2 regions of the Mesorhizobium sp. Arg314 genome follow, and region 2 is predicted to be linked to the other one. Evidence: riboswitches for the same ligand, from Rfam matches in the RefSeq annotation. Region 2 holds a riboswitch; the other holds the start of a gene.
What was found. Region 2 has a riboswitch for S-adenosylmethionine ahead of ACWGS9_RS01235 (O-succinylhomoserine sulfhydrylase). Riboswitches for the same ligand answer to the same signal wherever they lie in the genome.
Positions count from the first base shown of each region.

Region 1: another riboswitch for S-adenosylmethionine. It lies ahead of metX (homoserine O-acetyltransferase MetX); the one in region 2 lies ahead of ACWGS9_RS01235 (O-succinylhomoserine sulfhydrylase).

Region 1 is NZ_JBSKBP010000013.1:148,165-151,568, forward strand. It holds gene metW (methionine biosynthesis protein MetW) at 1-461, opposite strand, end outside; gene metX (homoserine O-acetyltransferase MetX) at 553-1,722, opposite strand; SAM riboswitch at 1,819-1,896, opposite strand; gene hisC (histidinol-phosphate transaminase) at 2,045-3,148, shown strand; gene ACWGS9_RS16520 (prephenate/arogenate dehydrogenase family protein) at 3,155-3,404, shown strand, end outside.
Region 2 is NZ_JBSKBP010000001.1:272,008-275,411, forward strand. It holds gene araD1 (AraD1 family protein) at 1-404, shown strand, start outside; gene ACWGS9_RS01230 (2'-deoxycytidine 5'-triphosphate deaminase) at 439-1,533, opposite strand; SAM riboswitch at 1,611-1,688, shown strand; gene ACWGS9_RS01235 (O-succinylhomoserine sulfhydrylase) at 1,745-2,935, shown strand; gene ACWGS9_RS01240 (ceramide glucosyltransferase) at 2,970-3,404, opposite strand, start outside.

The DNA of each region.
Region 1 (3,404 bases), on a different contig from region 2:
GTGCAGAAGTGGATGTTGGGCGTGTCGTACCAGGAGTAGGGCAGGTCCTTGGTGACGGGCATCCTGCCCTTGACCAGCAGTGAAAAGCGCACGCGCCAGTGGCCGAAATTGGGGAAGGATACGATGGCGCGGTTGCCGATCCTGAGCAGCTGGTCGAGCACCACCTTCGGGTTGCGCGTCGCCTGCAGCGTCTGCGACAGGACGACGAAGTCGAAACCCTTGTCGGCGTAGAATGCAAGATCGGTGTCGGCGTCGCCCTGGATGACCGAGAGGCCGCGCGCGACGCATTCATTCACGCCGCGCTGCGACAGTTCCAGGCCGCGGCCGTCGACCTGCTTGGTCTCCTGCAAAAGCTCCAAAAGCACGCCGTCGCCCGAGCCGACATCGAGCACGCGCGAGTTCGATGGAATGAGGTCGGTGACGACGTCGAGGTCGACGCGCTGGGCGCGGTTGACGCTCATGGGGACACCTCCGGCTTTTGTTTTGATGCATGTCGTTGTCCCCGAACCGCCGCGCGCTCCTGGGCGACATGCATTGGCGATCGCGAGCCGCTCATGCGCCGAGCCCTCTGGCGCGGGCGGCGGAGGCGATGAAGCCGTTGATGGCCGCGAACAGCTCCGGCTCGTCGAGCAGGAAGGCGTCATGGCCGCGATCCGTCTCGATCTCGACGAAGGAGACGGAAGCGCCCGCCGCGTTCAAGGCATGCACGATCGAGCGGCTCTCCTCGGTCGGGAACAGCCAGTCGCTGGTGAAGGAGACGAGGCAGAAGCGCGTCTTGGTGCCGGCGAAAGCGTCGGCGAGGCGCCCGCCGTGATCTGCGGCAAGATCGAAATAGTCCATCGCGCGGGTCAGATAGAGGTAGGAATTGGCGTCGAAGCGGTCGACGAAGGTCATGCCCTGATGGCGCAGATAGCTTTCGATCTGGAAATCGGCGTCGAAGCCGAAGGTCAGCGCCTCGCGGTCCTGCAGGTTGCGGCCGAACTTGCGGTGAAGCGCGGCTTCCGAAAGATAGGTGATGTGGGCGGCCATGCGCGCGACGGCGAGCCCTTTTTCCGGGCGCTTGCCGAAATCGAGATATTTGCCGCCGTGCCAGTCCGGGTCGGCCATGACGGCCTGCCTGCCGACCTCGTGGAAGGCGATGTTCTGCGAGGAATGGCGCGCGCCGGTGGCGATCGGCAGGGCGCAGAACACGCGCTCCGAATGACTGGCCGCCCATTCCAGCACCTGCATGCCGCCCATCGAGCCGCCAAGCACGCAAAACAGTTTTTCGATGCCGAAATGATCGACCAGCATCGCCTGCGCGCGCACCATGTCGCGGATGGTGATGATCGGCAGGTCGAGGCCGTACGGCTTACCGGTCGCCGGATTGGTCGAGGCCGGGCCGGTCGAACCGAGGCAGCCGCCGACGACGTTGGAGCAGATCACGAAGAAGCGGTTGGTGTCGATGATCTTGCCGGGGCCGATCAGCACCTCCCACCAGCCCGGCTTGCCGGTCACCGGATTGGTGTTGGCGACGTGCTGGTCGCCGGTCAGCGCGTGGCAGACGAGGATGGCATTGGAGCGCGCGTCGTTGAGCGTGCCGTAGGTCTGGTAGGCGACCTGGAAAGGCGAAAGCAAGGTGCCGGCGTCGAGCTTCAGCGGCTTGTCGGGGCCGAACTGCAGCACCGGGCTCGACGGATGGTCGGCCTCGTCCTTGGTCCTTGCAGCGCGCTGAGCGGCCATGTCCGTCCTCATCCTGTCCCGCATCGGTCTCATCCCGATGCGGTGTCCGGCCGGCAGCGGACAACAAAAAACCGGCATTGCCGTCGCAAAGCCGGTTACAGGTTGCAAACGGCCCTTTAGCGAGTTGTTTAACGTGGCTGCAAGCCGACCGGCCAAATCACCACGGAAGTCTGGCAGACCTTCTAGGACCAGCGCCGCGCTTCGTCAACGGGTAGCCTTCTCGCGGGCGGGCGCGGGTGCCAAGCGCCGGCACTCGACATTCCAGCCTGTGGCCTGTATTTCCGCTGCGGCCTTGAAGAGGCCTTCTCGACGGATTTGTGACATGAAGCAGGATCAGCCCCGTCCGACGCCCCGCGCGGGCATTATGGACATCGAGGCCTATGTGCCGGGAAAAAGCACCGCGCCGGCCGGCGTGACGAAAGTCTACAAACTGTCGTCGAACGAAAATCCGCTCGGACCTTCGCCGAAGGCGATCGAGGCCGCGCGTGAGGTTGCGGCAAAGCTGGATGTTTATCCGGATGGCTCCGCCCGCCGGCTGCGCGAGGCGATCGCCGAGGTGCATGGCCTCAACCCGGCTAACATCATCTGCTCCAACGGCTCCGACGAGATACTGGGGCTGCTGGCGCAGACTTATCTGGCGCCGGGCGACGAGGCCGTGTTCACCGAGCACGCCTTCATGGTCTACAAGATCTACATCCAGGCGGCCGGCGCCAAGCCTGTCGCGGTCAAGGAGACCGACGAGCGCGCCGACATCGACGCGATCCTTGCCGCGGTGACGCCGGCGACGCGGATCGTGTTCCTCGCCAATCCCAACAATCCGACCGGCACCTATGTGCCGTTCCAGGAAGTACGCCGGCTGCACGCTGCCCTGCCGAAGGACGTGCTTCTGGTGCTCGATGCGGCCTATGCCGAATATGTGCGGCGCAACGACTATGAGGCCGGCATCGAGCTTGCCGGCAGTTCCGACAACGTGGTGATGACCCGCACCTTCTCCAAGCTCGGCCTTGGCGGCGCGCGCATCGGCTGGATGTATGGGCCGGCGCATATCGTCGATGCGATCAACCGCGTGCGCGGCCCCTTCAACGTCAACGCGACCGCGATCGAGGCCGGCATCGCCGCGATCCGCGACCGCGCCCATATCGAGCGCAGCGTTGCGCATAACGAGAAGTGGCTGGCCTGGCTCAGCGCGGAGCTGACCGGGCTCGGCCTGCGCGTCACGCCCAGCGTCGGCAATTTCGTGCTGATCCACTTTCCCGACGGCAGGAAGCATTCGGCGGCGGCAGCGGACGATTATCTCAGTGCGCGCGGTTACATCCTGCGCCGCGTGACCGGCTACGGTTTCCCCAATGCGCTGCGCATGAGCATCGGCACCGAAGAGGCCAATCGCGGCGTCATCGACGCGCTCAAGACCTTCCTGAAAAGCTAGAACACCATGGCATCACCGATGTTCGAGAAAATAGCGCTGGTCGGCATCGGCCTGATCGGCTCGTCGCTCGCCCGAATCATCCGCCGCGAGGGCCTGGCGCGCCACATCGCGATTGCGACGCGCAGCGCATCGACGCTGAAGCGCGCCGAGGAGCTAGGCCTTGGCGACTCCTACAGCACCGACGCCAGCGAAGCCGTGCGCGGCGCGGACCTCGTCATCGTCTCGGTGCCGGTCGGCTCGTCCGGTGAGGTCGCGG
Region 2 (3,404 bases):
ACGTCACCGAGCGGGTGAATTATCTGTTCCTCGCCCATTCCAAGCTGCGCAACGCCTCGTTCGGCCCCGAAATCCTGATCGGCGACCTGCCCGCCGATATCCGCGGCGCATCGCGCATCTGGCGCGACGGCAAGCTCTTGTGGGAAAAGCCGTTCCTGTCGGGCGAAGCGAACATGTCGCACACCATCGCCAATCTCGAGCATCATCATTTCAAATATTCGGCCTTCCGCCAGCCGGGCGACGTGCATGTGCATATGTTCGGCACCGCGACATTGTCCTTCGCCGACGGCATCAGGACCGAGGCCGGCGATACTTTCGAGATCGAGGCGCAGGATTTCGGCCTGCCGCTGCGCAATCCGCTGGAGATCGAAAAGCCGGTGAAGGTGGCGGTGAAGGCACTGTGAGTGGGTGATCTCCCCACAAGGGGCAGTTCCAACCTCAGCGCGCGGCGCGGAAGTGCTTGGAGAGCTTCAGGCCCTGCGCCTGATAGTTCGAGCCGAGATCGGTGCCGTAAAGCGCCTGCGGCCGCTTCAGCATGTGCTCGTAGACGAGACGGCCGACGATCTGGCCGTGGTCGAGGATGAACGGCACCTCGTGGCTGCGCACTTCGAGCACCGCGCGGCTGCCGCTGCCGCCGGCGGCGGAGTGGCCGAAGCCCGGATCGAAGAAGCCGGCATAGTGGACGCGGAATTCGCCGACCAGCGGATCGAACGGCGTCATCTCGGCGGCGTAGAGCGGCGGCACGTGCACGGCCTCCCGGCTGACCAGGATGTAGAATTCGTCGGGATCGAGGACCAACTCGCCGGCGCCGCTCTTGTAGATCGGCTCCCAGAAATCGACGACATCCTGCGCCGCGCGCTTGTCGACGTCGACGAGGCCGGTGTGGTGCTTGCCGCGGTAACCGACAAGGCCGTCCTTGTCGCCATCGAGGTCGATGGAGAGCGCGATGCCGCCGCCGGAAATGTTGGGCGGCTCGGTGGCGACCAGCATCTCGGCGCGGTGAAGGTCACGCAGTTCACTCTCGGAAAGCACGGCGTTGCCGGTGCGGAAGCGGATCTGCGACAGGCGCGATCCGGCACGCAGGACGATCGGGAAGGTGCGCGGGCTGACTTCGAGGTAGAGCGGCCCGTGATAGCCGGCGGCGATCTTGTCGAACTCGTGGCCACGATCGGTCATGACGCGCGTGAAGATGTCCAGCCGGCCGGTCGAGCTCTTCGGGTTGGCCGAAGCTGAAACCTCGGCCGGCAATGCCAGGCTCTCGAGCAACGGCACGATGTAGACGCAGCCCGTCTCGAGCACCGCCCCCCCGGTAAGGTCGATCTCGTGCAGCTTCAGCCGCTCGAGCTTGTCGGCGACCAGGTGGTCCGGGCCAGGCAGGAACGAGGCGCGCACGCGGAAGGCTTTGTCGCCGAGCCTGAGGTCGAGGCTGGCCGGCTGGATCTGATCGGCATCCAGCGCGCGCGGCGACTTCAGCGCACCGGACTGGAACAGCGCGGAGATATCCTGGTCGGGAAGAATGCCTGTCTGCCGCAAAGTCTTACTCCGCTCTGCTGGTACAAACCTCTTAATGAAGCCGGCAATTGACGCAAGCGCGGCGCGGGTCTAAAGGGTCGTTATCCCGTGGTGATTTGGCCGGTCGGCTTGCAGCCACGTTAAACAAGTCGCTAAAGGACCGTCGAGCCGCAAGGCTATATGGACCGGTTGCGACTTCGCGGCCGGTTTTTTTGTGTCTGGAAGCAGGGCTATGAGCACCAAGAAGCGCAACTGGAAACCTCAGACGGCACTCGTGCATGGCGGAACATTGCGTTCCGGCTTCGGCGAGACCTCCGAGGCGATGTACCTCACCCAAGGCTATGTCTATGAGACGGCGCAGGCCGCGGAGGCCCGTTTCAAGGGCGAGGAGCCGGGCTTCATCTATTCGCGCTACGCCAATCCGACCGTCGACATGTTCGAAAAGCGCATGTGCGCGCTGGAAGGGGCCGAGGATGCCCGCGCCACCGCCTCCGGCATGGCGGCTGTCTCCGCCGCATTGCTCTGCAGCGTCAAGGCCGGCGATCATATCGTCGCGGCGCGCGCTTTGTTCGGCTCCTGTCGCTGGGTGGTCGAGACACTGGCGCCGCGCTACGGCATCCAGGCGACGCTGGTCGACGGCACCGACATCGCCAATTGGGAAAAGGCGATAAGGCCGAACACCAAGCTTTTCTTCCTGGAAAGCCCTACCAATCCGACGCTGGAGGTGGTGGACATCGCGGCAGTCGCAGCACTTGCCAATTCGATCGGCGCCCGGCTGATCGTCGACAACGTCTTCGCCACCCCGCTGCAGCAGAAGCCGCTGCAGCTCGGCGCCCATATCGTGGTCTATTCGGCGACCAAGCATATCGACGGCCAGGGCCGCTGCCTTGGCGGCGTCATCCTGTCCGACAAGAAATGGATCGACGAGAACCTGCACGATTATTTCCGCCATACCGGCCCGAGCCTGTCGCCCTTCAATGCCTGGACGCTGCTCAAGGGCCTGGAGACGCTGCCGCTGCGCGTGCGCCAGCAGACAGAAAGTGCGGGCAAGATCGCCGATTTCCTGGCCGGCAGGCCGGAGATAGGCCGCGTCATCTATCCGGGCCGCGCCGACCATCCGCAGGCCGATATCGTCAAGAAGCAGATGTCGGGCGGCTCGACGCTGATCTGCCTGGACGTCAAGGGCGGCAAGCAGGCGGCCTTCGCCTTGCAGAACGCGCTCGACATCGTGCTGATCTCCAACAATCTCGGCGACGCCAAGAGCCTGATCACCCATCCGGCGACGACGACGCATAAAAACCTGAGCGACGAGGCGCGCGCCGAGCTCGGCATCGGCCCTGGTACGCTCAGGCTCTCCGTAGGTCTGGAGGACACCGACGATTTGCTGGCCGACGTCGAACAGGCGCTGAAGGCGGCCAAATAGGACCTGTCGCGGCGCCCGCAGCGACCATAGGACTTCAGGCGAGCTCTTCCAGTTCGGTCATCGCCTTGGTGCGGATGGTCATGGCGTTGCCGCGCCATTCGACGGCGCCGCCGAACCAGGCGCGCGCCCAGATGGCGGGCAGCATCGCGTCGCGCGCGATCATCGCGGTGACGCTGCGCGGCGACAGATACCAGCCTTTGGCCGAGGCCAGCAGGCATTCCGGCAGATAAGCGATGGCCAGCACGCACAAGGCCGTGCCGGGCAGGCTGACCCCGGCGCTTGCCGCGGCAATCAGCGCCAGCAGCAACGGCATCGCGGCGCCCGTCAGGATCTCGGGCGCGAAGAACAGCGGGAATGTGACCCGACGCAGCCGCGCCCAGCGCGCCTGGCGCGACCAGATCTCGGCGAGCGTGCGCTGGCCGAGCGGCTGCTCGAAGGGCGAGGCGACGAGGTTGACGCGCAGGCCCAG